DNA from 2 places in the Devosia sp. GW821-FHT12F11 genome. Region 2 is predicted to be linked to the other one. Evidence: predicted binding sites of a transcription regulator. Region 2 holds the regulator's gene; the other holds the start of a gene.

Region 1 (12,161 bases), on a different contig from region 2:
CAGGCTGGCCCAGACCGGCAGATGATCGGAGCCGGTGCGCGCCAGCGCGGTGCGGTGCACCCCCGCCGATTCCAGCTTGAAATCGCGGCTGGTGATGATGCGGTCGAGCTGCAGCATCGGTCGGCGCGAGTGAAAGCTCGGCCCCAGCGGGATCACGTCGTGGTGCCTCGCAAAGGCGACGAGGCACTTGCCGTCCTCGGCCCACTGGTTGAGGTCGCCCATGATCACGGTCGGCATATGCTGCTCGAGCCTTTCGAGATGGGCGACGATGGCGTCGGCCTGCTTCATGCGCGAATTGCCGAGCAATCCCAGGTGCATGCCGACGACGCGCATGGCGATGCCGCCGATCATCACATCGGCCATCACTGCGCCGCGCGGTTCGAACGCCGGCAGCTCGATGCGTTGCGGGTTGCGAACCTCGATGCCCTTCTTCACCAGCAGCACGTTGCCGTGCCAGCCGAGGCTCTGTTCACGGATGCCGAAGCGCACCGGCATGTAGTTGGTGTAGTCGACGATCAGGTCGGGCGAGAGCGTGGTGGCGCGCTCGCCGAAGCGGCGGTCCACTTCCTGCAGCGCCACGATATCGGCATCGACCTCGGCGAGGATCTTCATGATACGCTCGGGCTGACGGCGCCGGTCGGTGCCGATGCTTTTTCGGATGTTGTATGAGGCGACTTTGATCATTGGTCCCAAGGGCGTGAGCTAAAGGGTCGGCGTGAGCTAAAGGATGGGCGAGAACAGCCGGGCGGCCTGTGAGATGAAGCGGGGGATCGGGTGGCGCTTCAGCACCTCATCCTTTGTCACTAGGCGGCAATTGGCAAAATCGGTTTCCAGCATTTTCTCCACGGCAGTGATCACGCCGGGGTCCGGCATCCACACCGTCATCTCGAAATTGATGGCGAACGAGCGATTGTCGAAGTTCACCGTACCGACCGTGGCGATCTTGTCGTCCATCAGCAGCACCTTCTGGTGCAGGAAACCCTTCTGGTAGCGGTAGATGGCGATATCGTGTTCTACCATGGCGTCGGCATGGGCGTTGCTGGCGAGCCAGACGAGCAGATGGTCGGGCTTGGCCGGCAGCATGATGCGCACGTCGACGCCGCGCAGGATCGCCGCATAGAGCGCGGTCCGCATGTCGGTATCCGGCACGAAATAGGGGCTGACGATCCAGAGCCGCTGCTGCGCCTGGCCGATCACGTCGGCGAAGGCGATGGCGCACGCCTCGAGCTTGTCGGCGGGACCAGTCGCCATCACCAGCGCCGAAACGTGTCCCGGCTCGTCCACCGGAACGGGCGGCGGCAGGTTGAGGATCTCGCCGGTAGCCCAGAGCCAATCCTCCTGAAAGATCAGCGCCACCGACGATGCCGCCGGCCCCTCTAGCTTCAGCTGCGTATCGCGCCAGGGCCCGAAGCGCTTGTCCTCACCCAGATACTCGACGCCGATATTGGCGCCGCCGGTCCAGGCGACCTTGCCGTCCACCACCACGGATTTCCTGTGGTTGCGGTAGTTGATCCGCATCGGACCGAACAGTCTCAGAAACCTGTGCCGGTGATTGAAGCCGAAGATCTTGATGCCCTCGGCCCACAACCGGTCCTTATACTCGCGAGACAGGCCGCTGCTGCCGACATCGTCGTAGAGCAGGTAGACGGCCACCCCAGCGCGCGCCCGCTCCATCAACGCGGCAGCCAGCCGCTGGCCCAGTGCATCGGCCTTCAGAATGTAGAACTGCACCAGAACGTAGGTTTTGGCGGTGGCGATGCCCTCGAAGATCGATTCGAACGTCGCCTCGCCATCCACCAATAGCTCCGCCGTGTTGCCGGCAAGGAACGGCATGCCGGCGGCGCGGCGCTGCACCGGCCAGCTCGCGCCCGCGTCCCGGTCGATCACCGCCAGGTCTTCGCTGCGGATCAGCCGCGAGGCGCGCACCTGCATGCGGGTCTGGGCATAGCTGTCAAAATGCTTCCAGCCGAACACCAGGTAGATGATGGTGGTGGGGAAGGGGAGGAAGGCCAGCGACACCAGCCAGGCGATCGAGCCCTGCGAGGTCCGCGAGGCGCTGATCTCGCGCGCTGCGCAGATAATGGCCAGGGCGTAGAAGCCGGCGAGGACCATCGCGATGATGGGGATGCTCTCGACGACGGTTTCGACTGCCTCAGTCATGTCGGTCATTGGCGCCCCTGGCTCGTTGATTTCCGGCGCATTCGAAATGGAAAAGCCTGCAACTTTCCTCGAAGCGCTCCCTACGACTAATATCCAACGCGGCATAAGGCAGTTCGAAGGACTCAGCTGCGATCAAGTGTTGCACGGGGCGTCGAAGCCCGCGAATGTAGCGGCGGATCGTTATCGTCCGCTTTCCCGCCTGTCGAAAGATTGCCCTCGTGTCGTCGCCCATGCACTCGTCCCCCAATAACGCAATGGCGGGGATCGGGTTCAAGCTCAGCTCGGTCTGTGTCTTCCTGGGCATGTCGAGCCTGCTCAAGGCGTCGGACGAGATCCCGACGGGCGAGCTGGTGTTCTTTCGCTCCTTCTTCGCCATCCTGCCGATCATCGTTTACCTGATTGCGCGCGGCGAGCTCGGGGTGGGACTCAAGACCAGCCATCCGCTCAGTCACCTGTGGCGCGGTCTCGTCGGTACCGGCGGCATGGTGTTCGGCTTTTATGCACTGACGCAGCTGCCGCTCCCCGAGTCGATCGCCATCAGCTACGCGACGCCGCTGCTGATCGTGGTGTTCAGCGCGGTATTCTACCACGAGCAGGTGCGGCTCTATCGCTGGAGCGCCGTCATCGTCGGGCTGGTTGGCGTGATCATCATCATCTGGCCGCGCTTCACCGTGTTCTCTGATGGCTTCGAGGACATGAGCGGGGCGACGCTGGGCGCCATCTCGGCGCTGATCGCCTGCTGTTTTGCCGCCACTGCGATGATGCTGGTGCGCAAGCTCGTGCAGACCGAGCGTTCCGCCACCATCGTACTCTACTTCTCAGTCGCTTCGTCGCTGATCGGCCTGTGCACGCTGCCGCTCGGCTGGGTGATGCCGACGCTCGAGCAGTTTGCCATGCTGGCGACGGCCGGCATCCTGGGCGGCATCGCGCAGATCCTGCTCACCGAGTCCTACCGCCACGCCGACATGTCGGTGGTGGCGCCGTTCGAATATGCCTCGCTGATCCTCTCGATCATCGTCGGCTACTTCTTCTTCAAGGATATCCCGACCATCGAAATGCTGGTCGGCGGGCTGATCGTCGTCGGCTCCGGCCTGTTCATCATCTACCGCGAACACCGGCTGGGCCTCGAGCGCAAGCGCTCAAGCGAAGTGACGCCGCCGCAGTGAGGAGCCAGCGAATGGACATCGTCGCCCTCGATCGCTTCATCGTGCTCGCCAAGCGCCAGACCTATGTCGGTGACGGCGTCAGAGCCGCGGCAAGCCGCGCTGGCGCGCACGACCTCACCTTTGCCGACGGCGACTGGTCCTATCGCGACAGCTATTTCGGCGGAACCGACTTCCTCGGACAGGAAACCGTGTGGTTACGGGGTGAGCCGGTCTGGGCGATGAACTACTATGGCTACGTCCTTCGCCCCGACCTGATCGATGCCAGTCGCGCCGGCGCGACGATCAAGGCAGCGCTCTCCGCCGTGTACGCCGAAGGCCGCTTCCTGGGTGGCTTCGAGTGGAGCGGTCCGCATGGCATCTATCGCGACACCTCGACCGGCGACGCAGCGCATTTTCATGGACGGGAAGCGATCGAGGTCGGCGGCGTCGAGGCCTACGCGCTCGATTATTTCGGCGGACTGGTGAAGCCCTAGCCGCTGCAGCAAAACGCCAATCGCAACACCATATCATCGGCAAACAGGAGAGCGCCGATGTACCATGCAATCGTCCGACGGGTTGTCGCGGGGCTGTTCGACGCCGTCAATCGCGGCGATGCACGGCCCGTTCTCGATGGCTTCGCGCCGACCTTCGAGCACATCTTCCTCGGCATGAGCGCACTCGGCGGGCGCCGCACTACGCTCAACCAGACCAGCAGCTGGTACGCGCGGCTCTATCGGCTGCTGCCCGACATCCACTTCGATATCGACCGCATCACCGTCAGCGGTACGCCATGGAACACCCTCGCGGTGGTCGAGTGGCGGGAGCGTAACTCCGGCACCGACGGGGTGGTGACCACCAACCAGGGGATCCATGCCGTCCACATCCGATGGGGCAAGATGACCCGCCTGATCATCTGCCCCGACACGACGCTGCTCGCCGCCACGCTCGACCGTCTCGCTCGCGCCGGCGTGGAGGAGGCCCATGCGCCGATGATCGAGGGCTAGGCGACAGCCGGGCTCAGATCTGCACCGCGAAGTCCGATAGCCGCCATTGGCCGCTGCTGAGCGTCAGGGTGATGACCAGGCTCGCCTCGCCGCTCTCGAACACGGCTGGACACTTCCACCGGCTCCAGCCGCTCCAGTTCTCGATCTGCATCCCCTCCATCACGCAGGCCCGAGTGGACTGCATCGCGCCCAGGATCTGCAGGTAGCGGGTGCTGTCGTATTGCCCCTTGGCATGGGCGGTGACGAACTCTGCGGTTGCCAGTGGGTCGAAGGTCGCGCGCCCCCAATCTGCCGATACCGCAGCCACAACCTTGTCAGCCGCCGCGCGGGACTGGCCGACTTGCTGGTCCATGGATGAAAAGAGGTTGACCGCCGCCCAGATGAGACTGACGATCACGACAGCGGCGATGACGATGATGACCGTCCTGAGGCCGCTCGAGGTCTTGCTTTTCGTTGGCCCGGCCCACGGCATCGTCCACGCCCCCTCCAGCGAAACTCACCACCTGCTTAGCCGCCTTCTGCCCTAACGGCTAGGCGAGGAAACGGTCGCGCTCGTCGGGCACCGGCAGGTGGCAGGTGTCGCGTCTGCCGAAGAGCTTCATGCGGTGACGGGCGATCCAGAAATAGAGGCCATCGCGAACGGAGCGGGGCAGGGCGGCGGCCGCCGTGCCCATCGACCACGGCAAGCCAAGCCGTCGCCCGATCTCGATCACAGCATCGGATGAAAACCGCGGCACGCCGTCGGCCAGCACGATAAAGGTCTCGTAGTCGTGCGGGTCGAGGCCATAGTGCCGATAGATCGAGGTACCGAGTTCGCTCTGGGCGGCGATGAAGCGAAACACCCTGCTGCGGTCATGGCGAAGCACGAACTGCACGGCGCTGGAACAGAGCCCGCAATAGCCATCGTAAATCATCACCGGATGATCGTCCGCGAACGCGACGACGCGGTTGTCGTGCCGGTAGCTGTAGGCGTCGCGCGTGACGCTCACGGCTTCTGCACGAAGCTCTCGAGCACTTTCTTGCGGCCGGCTTTCTCGAACTCGATGGTCAGCTTGTTGCCTTCGATCTGATCGATCCGGCCATAGCCGAATTTCAGATGGAAGACGCGCTCGCCGACATCGTATTTCGAGCCGCGGCCGTCATCGACCGAGCGGGCGACGAGGTCGCCGTCGATGGTCACCGGGCCGGCCGATTTGCGGGACGACGCCTGGGCGCGGGCGCGCTGCCAGCCGGGGGTCTCGTAAAGGGAATCGAACGGGTCGCGGGTATCGAAGCGGCCGCCCGCGGTGCGTCCGCCATAGCCATAGCCGCCATAGGCCGAGCCGGTATCCTTCACCTCGACTGCTGCCGCCGGCAGTTCGTCGAGGAAGCGCGACGGGATTGCCGATTGCCAGAGGCCATGCGTCAGCCGGTTCTGCGCCACCGAGACGCGCAGGCGCTTGCGGGCCCGGGTCAGGCCGACATAGGCGAGCCGGCGCTCTTCCTCGAGCCCGGCGCGGCCACTCTCATCAAGGGTGCGCTGACTGGGGAACAGGCCCTCCTCCCAACCGGGGAGGAACACGGTTTCGAACTCCAGCCCCTTGGCCGAGTGCAGCGTCATGATCGACACGGCGTCGTCGGCCTCGCCGGTGTCGCGGTCCATCACCAGCGAGACGTGCTCGAGGAAACCGCCGAGCGAGTCGAACTCGCCCATCGAATTCACCAGTTCCTTCAGGTTCTCGAGGCGACCTTCGGATTCGGCGGATTTGTCGTTCTGCCACATCTCGGTGTAGCCGGACTCGTCGAGCACCTGCTGGGCCAGCGCCACATGCGGCGGTTCCCTGCGCGCCGGCGATCCCACCTCGTCTTCCAGCGAATCGTCCGAGGGCAGGGCGCGTGCGCGCTGGGACCAGTCGTCGAACTGATCCATCAATTGCCGCAGCGTGGTGCGCTGCTTCGGCTTCAGTTCCTCGGTCTGGATCAATGCCCGTACCGCGCCGGTCAACGAAGACCCCTGGTGGCGGGCCGCATCGTGAAGGATCTGCAACGTCGAGTCGCCCAGCCCACGTTTGGGCGTGTTGATGATGCGCTCGAAGGCGAGGTCGTCTGTCGGATTGAATACCAGCCTGAGATAGGCCAGCGCATCGCGGATTTCCTTGCGCTCGTAAAAGCGCGGGCCGCCGATGACCCGGTAGTTGAGGCCGAGGGTGATGAAGCGCTCTTCGAAGGCGCGCATCTGGTGCGACGCGCGCACCAGGATGGCCATCGAATTCAGCGCCTCGCCCTGGCGCTGGAACTGCTCGATCTCCTCGCCGACCTGGCGGGCTTCTTCGTCGGAATCCCACACCGAGGTGACCATCACTAGCTCGCCCGGCTCGCCGACATCGGTCTGCAGCGTCTTGCCCAACCGGCTCTCATTGTTGGCGATGAGGTGCGAGGCGGCCTTCAGGATGTTGCTGGTCGAGCGGTAGTTGCGCTCGAGCCGGATCACCTTGGCGCCCGGAAAATCCTTCTCGAAGCGGAGGATGTTGTCGACCTCGGCGCCGCGCCAGCCATAGATCGACTGGTCGTCGTCGCCCACCACGCAGAGGTTCGCCTCCGAGGCGGGCTTGCCCTGCGCGAGGAGGCGCAGCCACAGGTACTGCGCGATGTTCGAATCCTGGTACTCGTCGACGAGGATGTATTTGAAGCGCCGGTGATACTCAGCCAGCACGTCGGGGTACTCGCGGAACAGCTTGATGCAGAGCAGCAGCAGGTCGCCGAAATCGGTGGCGTTCAGCGTCTTCAGCCGATCCTGGTACTGCTGGTAGAGGTCGGGGATCCGGCCATTGGCAAATGCCGCACGGTCGGCCATCGACACGTCGGCGGGCAGCTGGCCGCGGTTCTTCCAGTTGTCCATCATCCCGGCGAACTGCTTGGCCGGCCAGCGCTTCTCGTCGATGTTGGCGGCTTCCAGCAACTGCTTGATCAGCCGGATCTGGTCGTCGGTATCGAGGATGGTGAAATCCGAGCGCAGCCCTACCAGCTCGGCGTGACGCCGCAGCAGGCGCGCGCCGATCGAGTGGAAGGTGCCGAGCCAGGGCATGCCCTCGACGCCCGAGCCGACCAGCGCACCGATGCGCTCCTTCATCTCGCGCGCGGCCTTGTTGGTGAAGGTCACCGACAGGATCTCGGACGGCCAGGCTTTCCTGGAGTTCAGGATGTGAGCGATGCGGGTGGTCAGCACCCGGGTCTTGCCGGTGCCGGCGCCGGCGAGCACCAGCAGCGGGCCCTCGGTGGTCAGCACGGCGTCGCGCTGCTCCTCGTTGAGGCCCTTCAGGTAGTCGGGCGTCGCCGCTCCCCGGCCAAACTGGCTGGTGATCGAGCCCGCCTGCGGGCGGTCGAGGCGCTGCGGTTCTGCTGCCATAAGGGAAACGACGAATCCTGTTTCGTTCTCATTGGCGAATATAGGGAGTGCAAGCCCTGATGTATATGCGGCGAGGGGCTGTCACAGATCTGTCACCGCATTGTCATGTGGCCGTTGTGCGGCGTGCCTAAGCCGAAGCCCTCGATTTTCAGGGGCGCCAACAATGCAGTTCAAATCCATTCTCCTCGGCCTCACCGCTGGCCTTCTCGCCACCTCGGCCTATGCCGCTCCGGTGTTCAACCGGATCGCCAGCTTCCCGGTCGAGCTGAACAACCCCGAGGCCGAGGCGACCTCGTCGGAAATCATCACCGCCTCGGAAGACGGCCTGACGCTCGTCTATTCCGACAGCCCGGCCGGCGGCATCGGCTTCATCGATATCACCGACGCCAAGGCCCCGAAGGCCGCAGGCTTCCTGGCGCTCGACGGCGAGCCCACCTCGGTGACCATCGTCGGCAACAAGGTCTACGCCGCGGTCAATACCTCCGAGAGCAAGGCCAATCCGTCGGGCAAGCTGGTCGTTGTCGACCTCGGCACCAAGGCCATCGAAAGCACTGTCGAGCTAGGCGGCCAGCCCGACTCGATCGCCCACAATGCCGCCGGGACGATCCTTGCCATTGCCATCGAGAACGAGCGCGACGAGGACGTGAACGACGGCGCCATCCCGCAGGCGCCGGGCGGCTACCTGGTGCTGCTGTCGATCAACGGCGGCGCGCTCGATCCCGAGAGCCTTTCCAAGGTTGAACTGACCGGCCTCGCGGCTATCGCGCCGGAGGATCCGGAAGTCGAGTATGTGAGCTTCAATGGCCTCGACGAAGTCGCGGTGACTCTGCAGGAGAACAACGAGATCGTCATCGTCGACGGCAAGACCGGCGCGGTGAAGTCGCATTTCTCGGCCGGCACCGTCAGCCTCGATGGCATCGACACCAAGAAGGATGGCGCGCTCAAGTTCACCGGCAAGCTGGAAGACGTCGCCCGTGAGCCGGACGCGGTGAAGTGGCTCGACGACAACCGCCTGGTCGTCGCCAATGAAGGCGACTGGAAGGGCGGCTCGCGCAGCTTCACCATCTTCAACAAGGACGGCACTGTCGCCTACGAGAGCGGCCCGTCGATGGAGTATGAGGCGGCCCGCCTCGGCCACTATCCGGATGCGCGCAACAAGAAGGGCGTCGAGCCCGAGGGCCTCGAGGCCGCCACCTACGGCGATACCTCCTACCTGTTCGTCGCAGAGGAACGCGCGTCGCTGGTCGCGGTGTACAAGGACACCGGGGCCCAGCCGGAATACCTGCAGTCGCTGCCCTCCGGCATCGGCCCGGAAGGGTCGGTTGCCATCCCCCAGCGTAACCTGTTCGTTACGGCGAACGAGACGGACCTCCGCGCTGATGGCCTCGCCGGCTCGCACGTCATGCTCTACGAGCTCGGCGAAGGCGAAGCGGCCTACCCGCAGCTGATCTCCGACCTCGATGCCGACGGCAAGCCGATCGGCTGGGCCGCCATCTCGGGCGCCGTGGGCGACGCCGAGAAGCCGGGGATCCTCTACGCCGTCAGCGACAGTGTGCTCTCGGCCCAGCCGGCGATCTATGAGATCGACGCCACCGCCAAGCCGGCGAAGATCGTCAAGAAAACCGTCATCACCCGCGGTGGCGACGCGGCGCAGAAGCTCGATCTCGAGGGCATCACGCTCGACGGTGAGGGCGGTTTCTGGGTGGCCTCGGAAGGCCGCAGCGACAAGCTGACGCCGCATGCGCTGTATCGCGTCGATGCCGAGGGCAAGATCACCGAGGAGGTGGCGTTCCCCGAGGCGCTGCTGCCGAACGAGATCCGCTATGGCGCCGAGGGCGTCACCAAGGTTGGCGACACCCTGTGGGTGGCGATCCAGCGCGAGTGGAAGGATGATCCGAAGGGCCAGGTGAAGCTCCTGGGCTACAACACCAAGGACAAGACCTGGTCGGCCGTCCGCTACCCGCTCGAAGCAGCGGCCGAAGGCGCCTGGAACGGTCTCTCCGAAATCACCGCGCATGGCGACTACGTCTACATCGTCGAGCGCGACAACCAGATCGCGCTCAAGGCCGCGCTGAAGAAGCTCTACCGCGTTCCGGTCTCGGCGCTGGTCGGCGCCGAAATCGGCGGCGAGCTGCCGGTGGTCACCAAACAAGAAGTTCGCGACTTCATCCCCGACCTCGCTTCCAACAACGGCTACGTCGTCGACAAGGTCGAAAGCTTCGCCATCGGCGCCGACGGCACCGGCTACGTCATCACCGACAATGACGGCGTCGCCGACTCCTCGGGCGAGACGTTCTTCTGGTCGGTCGGCACGATCCAGTAACCGAACAGCCTCCTGCTCGCGGGGCTCAGGGGCCGGTCCGAAAGGGCCGGCTCCGCTTCGTTTTGGGGGGGCGGGGCCGCATTGGCCTCACTCACTGGCGTCATCCCCGCGACGGGGACCTACTGCTCGAACCGTTCACCAAGCGCGAACCGTGCCGGTCCATCACGGACGGGTCGGTGAGGTTGGAGGTGATGGAGCCGGCGGAACACTGGGTCCCGACTTTCGTCGGGATGACGGCCGGTGGAGGATTGAAAGGCGAGCGCAAGCCGCCGCCTAGCCCCCATCCTGAACGCCCAATGAATCGCCCGTGACGTTTTTGCAACAGCAAGGTCGAATCCCGATTTGGCCGCCTGGCGGTCAACGTTTTGCTGAGGATCGCCGCCACAATGTGACCCTAAAAGAAGCAGAGGACAAATCTCGGACGGGCAGCGAGGAATGTGGAAGCCATTTGCTTTCGCAGCGAACCATTCGTGTGCTCCCCGCCCTTGTGGCTTGTCAGGCCGAAACCCCATAAACGGCGCCTTGCGAGGGGCGCCGGAGAACAGCGGCCGGGCAAGCGGGACCAAGAAATGGCATCGAACTACGTCGATAAATCGCGTCTTCCCAGCAGGCATGTGACAGAGGGTCCGGAGCGCGCTCCGCATCGCTCCTATCTCTACGCCATGGGCTTGACCACCGAGCAGATTCACCAGCCGCTGGTCGGCGTGGCGACGGCGTGGAACGAGGCGGCACCGTGCAATATTTCGCTCGGTCGCCAGGCACAGGCGGTCAAGAAGGGCGTTGCCGCCAACCGCGGTACGCCGCGTGAGTTCACCACCATCACCGTCACTGACGGCATCGCCATGGGGCATGCCGGCATGAAGTCGTCGCTGGCTTCGCGCGACGTCATCGCCGACTCGGTCGAGCTGACGATGCGCGGCCACTCCTATGACGCGCTGGTCGCCATGGCCGGCTGCGACAAGTCGCTGCCGGGCATGATGATGGCGATGATCCGGCTCAACGTGCCGTCGATCTTCATCTATGGCGGCTCGATCCTGCCCGGCCGCTTCCGTGGCCGCGACGTCGTGGTGCAGGACCTGTTCGAGGCGGTGGGCCTGCACTCGGTCGGCAAGATGGACGACGAGACCCTCGACGAGCTCGAGCGCGTCGCCTGTCCGTCGGCCGGCTCCTGCGGCGGCCAGTACACCGCCAACACCATGGCCATGGTGGCGGAAGCTATCGGGCTTGCACTGCCGTATAGTTGCGGCGCTCCGGCCCCGTACGAAATTCGTGACGCGCTCTGCGCCGCCGCCGGCGAGCAGGTGATGGAACTGCTCAAGGTGCAGCTCCGTCCGCGCGACATCGTCACCCGCAAGGCATTCGAGAATGCCGCCATGACCGTCGCCGCTACCGGCGGTTCGACCAACGCCGCACTGCACCTGCCGGCGATGGCGCATGAGGCGGGCATCGATTTCGACCTGTTCGACGTCGGCGAGATCTTCAAGAAGACCCCCTATATCGGCGACCTGAAGCCGGGCGGCAAATATGTCGCCAAGGACCTGTTCGAGGCCGGCGGCATCCCGCTGGTGATGAAGGCGCTGCTCGATGGCGGGTATCTGCACGGCGACTGCATGACGGTCACCGGCAAGACGGTTGCCGAGAACCTCGCGAAGGTGAAGTTCAACACCGAGCAGGACGTGATCCGCACCACCTCGAACCCGATCTCGCCGACCGGCGGCGTGGTGTCGCTGCGTGGCAACCTCGCGCCCGACGGCGCCATCGTGAAGGTGGCGGGCCTCAAGAACCTGCGTTTCGTCGGGCCGGCCCGCGTCTTCGACACCGAAGAGAAGTGCTTCGAGGCAGTCGAGAAGCGGACCTACAAGGAAGGCGACGTGCTCGTCATCCGCTACGAAGGCCCGAAGGGCGGCCCCGGCATGCGCGAGATGCTGTCGACCACGGCAGCGCTCTACGGGCAGGGCATGGGCGACAAGGTTGCGCTCATCACCGACGGCCGCTTCTCCGGCGCCACCCGCGGCTTCTGCGTCGGCCATGTCGGCCCCGAAGCGGCGATCGGCGGCCCCATCGCCCATATTCAGGACGGTGACATCATCACCTTGGACGCCACGATCGGCGAGATTTCGGTCAACGTGTCGGAGGAAGAGTTT
Region 2 (12,161 bases):
GTCATTTTGAGGGTCTCGACGAAGCGGGAGGACAGCATGGCGACAACCACCTACCTGGCGCTGCTGCGTGGCATCAATGTCGGCGGCAAGAACAAGGTGCCGATGGCGGGGTTGAAAAAGCTGCTGGAAGAGATCGGGCTCGAGGATGTCTCGACCTACATCGCCTCAGGCAACGCCATGTTCCGCTCGAAACTCGCGGCCCCCAACATTGCCAGAGAGATCGAGGACGGGCTGACGGCGACGTTCAAGCTCGATGACGAGCTGGTCAAGGTGCTGGTGCTCAGCCACGAGCAGCTCAGGGCCATTGTCGACAAACGGCCCAAGGGGTTCGGCGACGAACCCGACACGTATCACAGCGACGCGATATTCCTGATGGATATCGACCGCGACGAGGCCTTCGCGGTGTTCAAACCGCGCGACGGCGTCGACAAGGTGTGGCCCGGCGAGGGCATGATCTACTCGCAGCGGCTCAGCGCCGAACGGACCAAAAGCCGGCTCAGCAGGATCATGGAGTCGCCGCTCTACAAATCGATGACCATCCGCAGCTGGCAGACGACGCGGAAGCTGCTGGAATTGCTGGAGGCGATGGAGCGGTAGTCGCGCTCGAGCCCCCTCAAACCGCCACATCTCGCCTGTAGCCCCACCCCTCCCATCCTCCCCCATCAAGGGGGAGGTGCCGTTCAGTGTATGTGGCGCGATCCAGTCCAATCCACCGGCCCCCACCTCCCCCTTGATGGGGGAGGCAAGCGCAGCTTGTCGCGTCAGCGACTTAGCGCAGCTCGGAGGGGGTGGTGCCGCCCTCTCCAAGGTAGGCCTCCAGCGCCGCCGCCAGCACCTCGTGCACGTCCTGCCGGCTGCCATCCGGACCAATGATGCGCAGGCGCTGCACGGTGTGGCCGTTGTAGAGGCTGACCATAAAGTCCTCGACGCCGAGCTTGCTATACTTGGCGAGCGGCACTTCGACGGCTTCGGTGACGAGTTCGGCCCGGCCGCCGACGAGATCGAAGAGGCTGGCGAGTGCCGGGTGGGCGCCAGCGAGCGCGGCGCGAAACTCCAGCACATCGGCCGCCGGCTCGGCCCTCGCCCTGAACAACCGGTCGGCGTAGGCATCGACCAGATAGGCCGCCAGCATCGCTTTCCTGCGCGACAGCATGGCCGTTCGTGCGTCGGCCACCGCCTCCTCAAGATAGCCGAGGTGGCGGGCGAGGTCAGCCAAGGTGCTTATGGAAGAACTCCAGCGAGCGCACCGAGGCCTTGGTGCAGGAGGCTTCGTCGAACTTGTCCGGACGGTCGCTGTTACAGAAGCCGTGATCGCCGCTGTAAACGTAGATATCCGCCTCCGGGTGGCGGGCCTTCAACTGCTCGACCTGCTCGAGCGGAATGCCCTGGTCCTTGTCGCCAAAATGCATCTCGATCGGCACCTTGGGCGTCAGCTCGATGTAGTTCGGCACGCCACCGCCATAGTAGGCCGATGCGGCGCTGAGGCCGGACAGCCTGCTGGCAGCGATCCAGCTCACGCGGCCGCCGAAGCAATAGCCGGTGATGCCGACCTTGCCAGCTTCGGAAGCGGCCTTGATGCCGGCCTCGACGTCGGTCATGGCGGTCTCCATCGAGAACTTCTTCATCAGCTCGCCGACCAGAGGAAAGTGGTCGGCGCCATAGTTCTCGCTCTCGAAGCCGTATTCGGCGCGGTCGAACATCGCCGGAGCGATGGTCAGGTAGCCGTGACGGGCCCAGCGGTCGGCGACACTGCGGACCCAGTTGCTGAGACCCCAGACCTCCTGGATCAGCACGACGCCGCCGCGCGGCTTGCCTTCCGGCGCGGCGCGGTAGGCGTTGAGGACGAAGCCATCGGAAGCAGTGAGTTTGATGCGTTCGCCCATGGGGGCCTCCGGGGTGGTTGGAAGTTTCGAGCGTATCCTACGCCAGTATCGGGGTAACGGGGCCCGGCGCATTCGGATGCAGCAGGCCCGCCGACCGTAGCTCGGCCCAGAGTGCGTCGGGGATGGCTTTGCGATAGCCGGCAAGGTTGTCGTTGAACTCGGCGACGTTGGAGAAGCCAGGGATGATGGCGGTGATCGCCTCGTGGCCGAGCGGGAAGTTGAGTGCGGCGCGGATCAGCGTGGTGCCGTGCTTGCGGCACAGTTCCTCGATGCGGCGGGTCTTCTCGATCATCTCGGGACTCGCCTGCGCGTAGTCGTAAATCGCGTTTGGAACCGGACCCGTGGCGAGGATGCCGCTGTTGAGCGGAGCGCCGTCGACGATCGCTACGCCTTCGCGCCTGACCCGCGGCAGTAGCGTGTCGATCACCTGCTGGTCGAGCAGGGTGTAGCGGTTGGCGAGCAGGAAAATGTCGAAGCGAGCATGGTTCATCAGCTCATCGATGATCTGCCACTCGTTGACCCCTGCCCCGATCGCCTTCACCGCACCCGAGGCGCGCAACTCTTCGAGCGCACGGATGCCGCCGCCTTCGAGTGCCTGCTTCATGGTCTCGGCATGGCGCTCGCGCTGGCTGAAGGCCCCGATATCGTGGAGAAACAGGATGTCGATGCTTTCGAGCCCCAGCCGCTGCAGCGAGTTATCGTAGCTGCGCATCACCCCGTCGTAAGTGAAATCGAACTTCGGCCGGAACGGCAGGGCGCGCGGATCGCCGTGGCGTTCCATCGCAAAGGCGCGGTCGGGGACCAGAAGACGCCCCACCTTGGTCGACAGAACGTAGCTCTGCCTTGGTTTGTCGCGCAGGAAATCGCCGATCCGACGCTCCGACAGGCCGGCGCCGTAGAACGGGGCAGTGTCAAAGTAGCGGATGCCGGCATCCCAGGCGGCCTCAAGCACTTCGCGGGCCCCGGCATCGGTCGGCGCCCGCTTCAAGTCGCCGAGCGGCGCGCCGCCGAAGCCGATGCGGCTGATGTCGAGACCGGTCGCGCCGACCGGACGGGAGGGGATCAGCGGGCTGCCCATAGCAGCCCCCGGTGCAGGATGGTCTTGATCTCGGGCTTGTCCAGCTCGGCCGGCTTGTGGCCGAGCGCGGTGTAGAAGACGCGACCGTGGCCATAGGCGGATTTATAGACCACCGGCATCTCGGCGCCCTTCTTCCAGAAGGCGTGCTCGCCCGAAAAGGTCGTGGTGGCGAGAACCTCAACGGTGGGGTCGACATGCATGTAGTACTGCTCCGAGGTGTGCTCGAAGCTCGTTATGCCGGCCATGATCGGGTCGTCCGTCACCTTGGGGTCGACCCGGTAGCTGATGATATCGCCCGGGTGGGTGGCGAAGGTGCAGCCGCCGAGAAAGCGCATCCGCGCATTGCCGGGAAAGCTGGTGGCCAGCGCGTGGTGGAAGCCCGCGAGCCCGGTGCCGGCCTCGATGGCGGCGCAGAAGCGGATCGAGTTCTCGCGGTCGAGTTCGCCGCCGGTGATCTGCGGCACGATCAGGTCGTAGGAGCCGACATTTTCGCCACCCAGCGCCGTGTAGTCGCCGGTGACGTCGACCTCGAAACCCTCGCCCTCGAGGATTTCGCGCACGATATGCGCGCCTTTTTCGGGCTCGTGCAGCTCGAGCCCACCCCATACGACCAACGCTGTCTTCATCTTCCTCATCCCTCGCCGCAACCGGCCGTGGACCTGAACAAAAGCAGCGGGTTAAGGCAAGCAGGAATTGGTATGGTAGATCAGCGTTCCCCGTCGAACGGTGCATTGTGCGGGGCCCGCTTTCCCGTCGAGTATCCTGCCCGGAAACAAGAGGGGGACGCGACGTGTCGAGTGACTATTCCTATGTGAGCGCTGCCGAAATGGCGCGACGCATCCGCCAGCGCGAAGTGTCGCCGGTCGAGGTGATGGAGGCAACGATCGCGCGGATCGAAGCGCGCAACCCCAGCCTCAATGCGCTGATCTATCTCGGTTTCGACGATGCGCGTCGCGAGGCGAAGGCGGCCGAGGCAGCGGTGATGAGCGGAGCGGTCCTGCCGCCGCTACATGGCGTGCCGTCAGCGATCAAGGACCTGTTCGATTTCAAGCCGGGCTGGCCGACAACCTTCGGCGGGGTGCGGGCACTCAGGGACAACATCGCGCAGTTCTACTGCCCGTTCGCCGAGCGGATCGAAAAAGGCGGCGCCATCCTCGTGGGCAAGACCAACGCGCCGGTGATGGGGTTGCGCGGAGTGACCGACAACTACCTGTTCGGGCCGACCAGCAACCCGTTCGACACGACACGCAACCCGGGCGGTTCCTCCGGTGGCAGCGCAGCGATCGTCGCCGATGGCCTGGTGTCGATTGCCGAGGGCACCGATGCCGGCGGCTCGATCCGCATCCCCGCGGCGTGGTGCGGGGTCTATGGCTACAAGCCGGCCTTCGGGCGCGTGCCGGTGGTGATGCGGCCCAATGCGTTTGCCGGCGACCTGCCCTATGTGTTCGAGGGACCGATCACCCGCACGGTCGAAGATGCGGCGCTGGCGATGAGCGTGCTCGGCGGCTACGATCCGCGCGACCCGCTGAGCCTAGACGAAACGGTTGACTACCTCGGCGCCCTGAAGAAGTCGATCAAGGGGTTCCGGATCGGCTACAGCCCTAATCTCGACGTGTTCCCGGTCGATCCGCGGGTGGCGGAGACGGTGAAGCGGGCCGTCGCCGCGTTCGGCGAAGCCGGCGCAGAGGTCGAGGAAATCAAGCTCGGCATCCGCTATTCGCAGCGCGAGCTGAGCGACCTCTGGCTACGGCTGATGATGCCGCTCAACCTGGGAACGCTGGAGGCGGTGAAAGCCGGTGGGCTCGACCTGCTCGGGCAGCATCGCGGGGATTTCCCACCGGAGTACCTGCACTGGATCGAAAGCTACGGGCAGACGATGACGGCGGCGGACCTCCGCCGCGACCAGGCGATGCGGTCGGAGATTTACGACGCGTTCCAGGCTGCCTTCGCCACCTATGACCTGGTGATCACCCCGACGGTCGCCGCGCTACCAGTCAAGAACGAGGTCGGCGGCAACACGCACGGGCCGCGCGAGGTCAACGGCGAGGCCGTCGACCAGGGGATCGGCTGGTGCCTCACCTACCCGCTCAACTTCACCGGGCATCCGGCCGCGTCGATCCCGGCCGGGCTGGTGGATGGGCTGCCCGTCGGCATGCAGATCATCGGGCGACGCTACGCCGATGCCGATGTACTGGCGGCCAGCGCGACGTTCGAACAGCTGCGGCCGTGGGCGGACAGTTATCGGATCTGTGCGGAGCGGGTGATTTAGGGGACTCGGTTCCACCCACCGGCGTCATTCCCGCGCAGGCGGGAACCCAGTGCGGACTATCGGCCCTCGCTGGCGTTGAGACATCCCACTGGGTCCCCGCCTTCGCGGGGATGACGCCGGTGGGTTTGGCGCTCAACTCACCGCCGCAAAGCGCTCGTCAAAGGCGTAGCCGGCGCCGCGGACGGTGCGGATCGGGTCGGCGTCGCGGTGGCGGTTGATGGCCTTGCGCAGGCGCCCGACATGCACATCGACGGTGCGCTCGTCGACATAGACATCGTTGCCCCAGACGCCGTCGAGCAGCTGCTCGCGGGAGTAGACGCGGCCGGGGTGGCGCATCAGGTATTCGAGCAGGCGGTACTCGGTGGGGCCGAGGTGCACTTCGCGGCCGCCGCGACGGACGCGGTGGCTGGTGCGATCGAGCTCGAGGTCACCGGCTTTCAGCACCGCAGTGACGAGCTGCGGGCTCGAACGGCGGAGCAGCGCGTTGATGCGGGCGAGGAGCTCGGGGATCGAGAACGGCTTCACCACATAATCGTCGGCGCCGGTGGCGAGGCCGCGGACGCGCTCCTCTTCTTCGCCGCGCGCGGTGATCATGATGATCGGGGTGCGCGCGGTTTCCTCGCGAGAGCGCCAGCGCCGGCAGAGTTCGATGCCAGAAAGGCCAGGCAGCATCCAGTCGAGCAGGATCAGATCCGGGACGCCGTCGCGGATGCGCTCCACCGCCTCGTCGCCCGAGGCGGCGGTGGCGACCCGGAAGCCTTCGGCTTCCAGGTTGTAGCGCAGCAGGACGGCCAGATCGGCTTCGTCCTCGACGATCAGGATGGTAGCGGACATCGGATCACCCCTAGAGTGCTTTCAGGACAGCTACGGACCTGAGAGCTCTGGAAATCAAAGGCTTAGACCTTCGCCGTCGCAATGAGACGGCGAAGGGATTCAGCGCGGCTGGCGCTGCTGTTCGTCGGCGCCGAGGTGGCGGCCGGTTTCGAGATAGTAGGCGGCTTCGGCGATGTTGGTGGCGTGGTCGCCGACGCGCTCGAGGCTCTTGGTGCAGAACAACAGGTGCGTGCACTGCGTGATGTTGCGCGGATCTTCCATCATATAGGTGAGCAGTTCGCGGAACAGCGAGTTGTACATCGCATCGACCTCGTCATCGCGGCTGCAGACCTCGACCGCCGCGGCGGAGTCGCGATTGAGGTAGGCATCGATGGCGCTCTTCAGCTGCCGCGCCACCAGTTCCTTCATGTGCTTGACGCCATTGTAGAACTTGGGCGCGAGACCGAGCGACTCGATCTGCATGGCGCGCTTGGCCAGCTGCTTGGCCATATCGCCCGTGCGCTCGAGATCGTTGGCGACCTGGATCGAGGTCACCACCATGCGCAGGTCCGCGGCCATCGGCTGGCGACGCGCGATGATCGACACCGCAGCGTCGTTGATGCGCTGCTGCATGTCGTCGATCTTCTTGTCGAACAGGCGCACGTCCTGGGCCTGCTTGTGATCGAGCTTGAGCAAGGCGACGGCCGACTCGGTGATGGCCTGTTCGACCATGCCACCCATCTCGGAAATGGCCTTGTTGAGGTTGGTGAGTTCGTCCTCGTAAGAGGAAACGATGTGCTCGTTGAGCGATGCCATTCTCGAATTCCTCTCGGATCAGCCGATACGGCCGGTGATGTAGTCCTGCGTCTGCTTGTTCTTGGGATTGGTGAAGATGTCCTCGGTCTTGCCTTCCTCGATGAGCTTACCGAGGTGGAAGAACGCGGTCTTCTGGCTGACGCGGGCGGCCTGCTGCATGGAGTGGGTGACGATGACGATGGTGAAGTTCTCACGTAGCTCGTCGATCAGTTCCTCGATGACGGCGGTGGCGATCGGATCGAGGGCCGAGCACGGTTCGTCCATCAGCAGCACTTCTGGCTTGGTGGCGATGGCGCGGGCGATGCAGAGGCGCTGCTGCTGACCACCGGAAAGGCCGGTGCCCGGCTCCTGCAGGCGGTCCTTCACTTCGTTCCACAGGCCGGCGCGGCGCAGCGAGGAGTGCACGATCTCGTCGAGATCGGCCTTGTTGCGGGCGATGCCGTGGATCTTGGGGCCGTAAGCGACGTTCTCGTAGATCGACTTGGGGAACGGATTGGGCTTCTGGAACACCATGCCAACGCGGGCGCGCAGTTCCACCACGTCGATCGACGGATCGTAGATATCGTCCTCGTCGAGGTTGATCTTGCCGGTGACGCGGCAGCCGTCGATGGTGTCGTTCATGCGGTTGAGCGAGCGCAGGAAGGTCGACTTGCCGCAGCCCGAGGGGCCGATCAGCGAGGTGACGTTGAACTGCTCGATCTTCAGGTTGACGTCGAACAGCGCCTGCTTGGCTCCGTAGAACACCCCGACATTCTCGCCGGTCATTTTCGGCAGAGCGTTGGGACGCGAGACGGGAGCGGCAATGGTCGCAGCGGATTCGAGGGACATGTCGGTCATCCAGGTCAGAGGTTACCAGCGGCGCTCGAAGCGGCGGCGGAGGAGAATGGCGGCAAGGTTCATCAGGGCGAGGAACAGCAGCAGCACGATGATGGCGCCCGAGGTGCGCTCGACGAAGGCGCGCTCGGCCTCGTTGGCCCACATGTAAATCTGCACGGGCAAAGCGGTCGCCGGGTCGAGCGGCGTGGTCGGGCGGTCGGCGACGAACGCCACCATGCCGATGAGCAGCAGCGGCGCGGTTTCACCGAGTGCCCGAGCGAGACCGATAATGGTGCCGGTGAGGATGCCCGGGGTGGCGAGCGGCAGCACGTGGTCGAACACCATCTGCATCTTCGAGGCACCGATGCCGAGCGCCGCAGAGCGGATCGAGGGCGGCACCGAGCGGAGCGCGGCGCGGGTGGCGATGATGATGGTGGGCAGGGTCATCAGCGTGAGGACGAGGCCACCGACGATCGGCGCCGAACGCGGCATGCCGAAGAAGTTGATGAACACCGCCAGCCCGAGCAGGCCGAAGACGATCGACGGCACGGCAGCCAGATTGTTGATGTTCACCTCGATGAAGTCGGTGAAGCGGTTCTTCTTGGCGAATTCCTCGAGATAGATCGAGGCGGCGACACCGATGGGAAGCGCGCAGAGCAGCACGATCGCCATCATGTAGAGCGAGCCGACGAGCGCCACGCCGAGCCCCGCGGTCTCCGGGCGGCTGGAGGCGCCGAAGGTGAGAAGGCCCCAGTTGAACGGCGTCGAGATGGCGCCTTCCTGCTTGAGCTGATCGAGCCAGGCGACCTGCTGGTCGGAGACCTTGCGCTTGCTCTCGGGGACGCTGAGATCGATCTGGCCCTTGTTGGCGCTGTCGATATCGGCGGCGGCGAGGAGCGTGACGTTGCGGGTGGTGCCGATCACCGAGGGGTCGTTGACGACGATCTCGCGCAGGGTCGAGCGCGAACCGTCGGAGACGAACTTGCCGATATCGCGCATCGCCGCCTTGTCGTCGGGCGAGACGCCAAGCGCCTTGGCCACGGCATTGCGGGCGATGATCGGGTAGTTGGCGGAGACGAGGACGCGCGGGTTGGTGGCGCGCTCATTGTCCTTGTCGATGATCGAGGCCGAGAACTCCACCGGAACGGTGATCGCGGTCTGGACGAAGGCCGTGTAGCCCTTCGAAAAGATCGAAACCAGCAGGACGGCGAGGAAGCCGAGGCCGATGACGATGGCTACGATGCCATAGAGGCGGAAGCGGAACTCGGCGGCGTGGCGGCGCTTCAGGCCGAAATCACGACGGGCCGAAGCCGTGGTGGCCACGGTGGCGTGGGGCAAGGCTGCGTCGGTCATTCATACTGCTCCCGATACTTGCGCACGATGTAGAGCGCGTAGACGTTCATGCCGAGCGTCAGCGTGAAGAGGGTGAGGCCGAGGGCGAAGGCGACCAGGGTCTGCGGCGAGTTGAACTCGAGGTCGCCGGTGAGCTGGTTGACGATCTTGACCGTGATGGTGGTCATCGCCTCGAACGGGTTGAAGTTGATGCGGGCGGCGACACCGGCGGCAAGCACCACGATCATGGTTTCGCCGATGGCACGCGAGGCGGTGAGCAGCAGCGCGCCGACGATGCCGGGGAGCGCGGCCGGCAGGATCACCTTGCGAATGGTCTCGGACCGGGTGGCGCCGAGCGCCAGCGAACCGTCGCGCATGGAACGGGGTACCGCGGTGATCACGTCATCGGAAAGCGAGGAGACCACCGGGATCAGCATCACGCCCATGACGATGCCGGCGGTGAACACCGACTGCGCCTGGATGAAGGAAAACCCGCCGGCGAGCGCCGCCGAGAGATCGCGGAAGAACGGCCCCAGCGTCACCACGGCGAAGATGCCGTAGACGATGGTGGGGATACCGGCGAGCAGTTCGAGCAGCGGCTTGACGGTCGAGCGCACCCGGTTCGAGGCGTACTCGCCCATATAGACGGCGGCCATCAGCCCGACCGGCACGGCGAACAGCATCGAGACCAGGGCGATATAGAGCGTGCCCATGAGCAGCGGGATGAGGCCGAACTGGCCGTTGGTCGCGCCTGCACCGGCGTCCGCGAAGCGCGGGTCCCACACGGTGCCGAAGAAGAAGGTCAGCGGGTTGACCTCGGAGAAGAAGTGGATGGTCTCGCCCAGCATCGACAGAATGATGCCGACGGTGGTGAGGATGGCGACCGACGAGGCGGCCAGCAGCGACCACAGCACAACCCGTTCGACCTGGTTGCGGGCCCTGAGGCGCAGCCGGATGCGGGAGTAGGCGAAGGCGGCGCCGGCAAGCGACAGCAGCAGCGTCAGGCCCTGGCCGATCAGCTTGTGGACGCCGGCATCGGCATTCACGCTGGCAGCGAGCGGCACCATGTAGTCCTCACCGCTCTCGGCAAGGCTGATGCCGGCCGACGTCGCCATATCGCGCAGCGCGGCATAGGAGGTCGGGACATTGGCGCCCGAAAGATTGAGCTGGGTCAGCGCGTTCGACGCATTGCGGACAATGCCGATGGAGAGGCTGGCGGCTGCAGGATCGGCGATGTGGGCCGTGACCTCCGAGCGGATGCGGCTGTCGAGCAAGCCGGCCGAGACGGAGCTGACAACGAGAAAGACCAGCAGCGCCGGGACGGTGGCGAAGATGAAGGCGAGCCAGCCGTGATAGGTCGGCAGCGAGTGCGCGACTTCCTTGGACCGGTCGGTGCCGTCGCGCTGCACGCGGGCGCGCTGGGCGGCAAAGAAATAAGCCACGGCACCAATGGCCAGAACGATTGCTACTACCCAGCCTGCTGACATGACGCCTCACTTGCCCCGGTTAGACCGCCGCTACGGGCGGGTAGACCCGCGCTATGCGCGGGAGACGGCGCGGACCCGAGGCCCGCGCCGAGATGTCGTATCAGAGAGCCGTACCGGCTTCGAACTTGGCGCGGATCTCTTCGCGCTCGGCATCGGGAGCCGCCACGAGGCCATACTGAGCGAGCGGCGAGTCCGGCCCGATCATGTCGTCCGAGATGAAGAAGTCGACATATTCCTTGAGGCCCGGAATGACGCCGATGTGCGCCTTCTTGACGTAGAAGAACAGCGGACGGCTGACCGGGTATTCACCCGACGAGATGGTCTCGGTCGAGGGCACCACGCCGCCGACGGTTGCGACCTTCAGCTTGTCGGCATTGTTCTCGTAGAAGGCGAGGCCGAAGACGCCGACGCCGGTCTTGTTGCTGTCGATGCGCGCCAGGGTCTCGGTGTAGTCGCCATCGATGTCGACGGCCTTGCCGTCCTTGCGGATGGCGATGCAGGTCTTGGCGACAGCATCGTCAGCCACGCCAGCGGCCTTCAGGGCGTCCTTGTCGCAGCCGGCGTCGAGCAGCTTGGTCTCGAACACTTCGCGGGTGCCGTGCTTCTCGCCCGGGATGTAGGCAGCGATATCCCACTCGGGGAACGCCGGGTTCACTTCGTTCCACTTGGTATAGGGGTTGTCGACGAGCTTGCCGTCAACCACGACCTGGGCGGCGAGCGCCTTGTAGATGTCGGCGGGCTGGATGGCGAAATCCGGGCCGGCGATGTCGGTGGCAAAGACGATGCCGTCGTAGCCGATCTTGACTTCCTCAACTTCGGCAACGCCGTTGGTCTTGCAGGTCTCGAGCTCTTCCGCCTTCATGGCGCGCGACGAATTCGCGATGTCGATCTTGTCCTCGCCGACGCCTTCACAGAACTGCTTGATGCCGGCGCCCGACCCACCGGACTCGACGACCGGGGTCTTGAAGTCGGGGAAGGCCTCGCCGAACGACTCGGCGACGATCTTGGCATAGGGGAGGACGGTGGACGAACCGGCGACCTGGACCTGGTCGCGCGCCGCGGCCGCACCAAGGCCGGCGGCAAGCGCGATAACCGCGGCGCTCGCGAAAACTGCAATCTTCATGATGATGTTCCCTTTCGGAAGGATCGGCCCCTTCAGGCCAGTCGACGGTCCCGGTTCCTCCGGCCGCCCTGTCTGCAAGGCGGAACCTAGGGGCGTTGTCACAAGGTTTTATGACACTGGGATTGCATTTCTGTGACAGCCTAGATCGTTGATCTATAATGACTATTTTTATCTCTACGGATTTCGGCCTGTGGAAACCCGGGCGACTGTCATTTTCTGAGCAGCACGTCGACGCGGGTGCCCTGCCCCGGCTGGCTCTTGATCGACAGCACGCCGTGATGGCGGGTGACGATGTGCTTGACGATGGCGAGGCCGAGGCCGGTGCCCTTCTTCTTGCGGCTGGTATCGGCATCGACGCGGTAGAACCGCTCGGTCAGGCGCGGCACATGCTCGGCGGCGACACCGACGCCGTGATCGACCACCGAGACGATGGCATCGAAGCCACGACGACCGGCATCCGGTGACAGGGTGATGTCGATGGTATCGCCGTCGGCGCCGTACTTGATGGCGTTATCGATAAGGTTCTCGAACACCTCGTAGAGTT

Evidence for each region. The regulator PhoB, encoded in region 2, activates phosphate uptake and scavenging genes when phosphate is short. The targets are predictions, from matches to a motif close to TGTCATNNANCTGTCAT.
Region 1: a site for PhoB is predicted at 7,774-7,790, ahead of AC1ROK_RS14220 (esterase-like activity of phytase family protein). Genes of this name have one in related genera too.

The regions. Positions count from the first base shown of each region.
Region 1 is NZ_JBXAPX010000004.1:278,339-290,499, reverse strand. It holds gene AC1ROK_RS14260 (endonuclease/exonuclease/phosphatase family protein) at 1-684, opposite strand, end outside; gene cls (cardiolipin synthase) at 721-2,169, opposite strand; gene AC1ROK_RS14250 (DMT family transporter) at 2,391-3,326, shown strand; gene AC1ROK_RS14245 (DUF5680 domain-containing protein) at 3,338-3,799, shown strand; gene AC1ROK_RS14240 (nuclear transport factor 2 family protein) at 3,857-4,309, shown strand; gene AC1ROK_RS14235 (hypothetical protein) at 4,323-4,781, opposite strand; gene AC1ROK_RS14230 (thiol-disulfide oxidoreductase DCC family protein) at 4,840-5,298, opposite strand; gene AC1ROK_RS14225 (ATP-dependent helicase) at 5,295-7,694, opposite strand; gene AC1ROK_RS14220 (esterase-like activity of phytase family protein) at 7,858-10,017, shown strand; gene ilvD (dihydroxy-acid dehydratase) at 10,587-12,161, shown strand, end outside.
Region 2 is NZ_JBXAPX010000002.1:427,220-439,380, forward strand. It holds gene AC1ROK_RS07665 (DUF1697 domain-containing protein) at 37-597, shown strand; gene AC1ROK_RS07670 (hypothetical protein) at 770-1,216, opposite strand; gene AC1ROK_RS07675 (dienelactone hydrolase family protein) at 1,209-1,883, opposite strand; gene AC1ROK_RS07680 (aldo/keto reductase) at 1,921-2,961, opposite strand; gene AC1ROK_RS07685 (ThuA domain-containing protein) at 2,946-3,587, opposite strand; gene AC1ROK_RS07690 (amidase) at 3,752-5,230, shown strand; gene phoB (phosphate regulon transcriptional regulator PhoB) at 5,363-6,064, opposite strand; gene phoU (phosphate signaling complex protein PhoU) at 6,164-6,859, opposite strand; gene pstB (phosphate ABC transporter ATP-binding protein PstB) at 6,878-7,687, opposite strand; gene pstA (phosphate ABC transporter permease PstA) at 7,709-9,028, opposite strand; gene pstC (phosphate ABC transporter permease subunit PstC) at 9,025-10,494, opposite strand; gene AC1ROK_RS07720 (PstS family phosphate ABC transporter substrate-binding protein) at 10,595-11,617, opposite strand; gene AC1ROK_RS07725 (ATP-binding protein) at 11,827-12,161, opposite strand, start outside.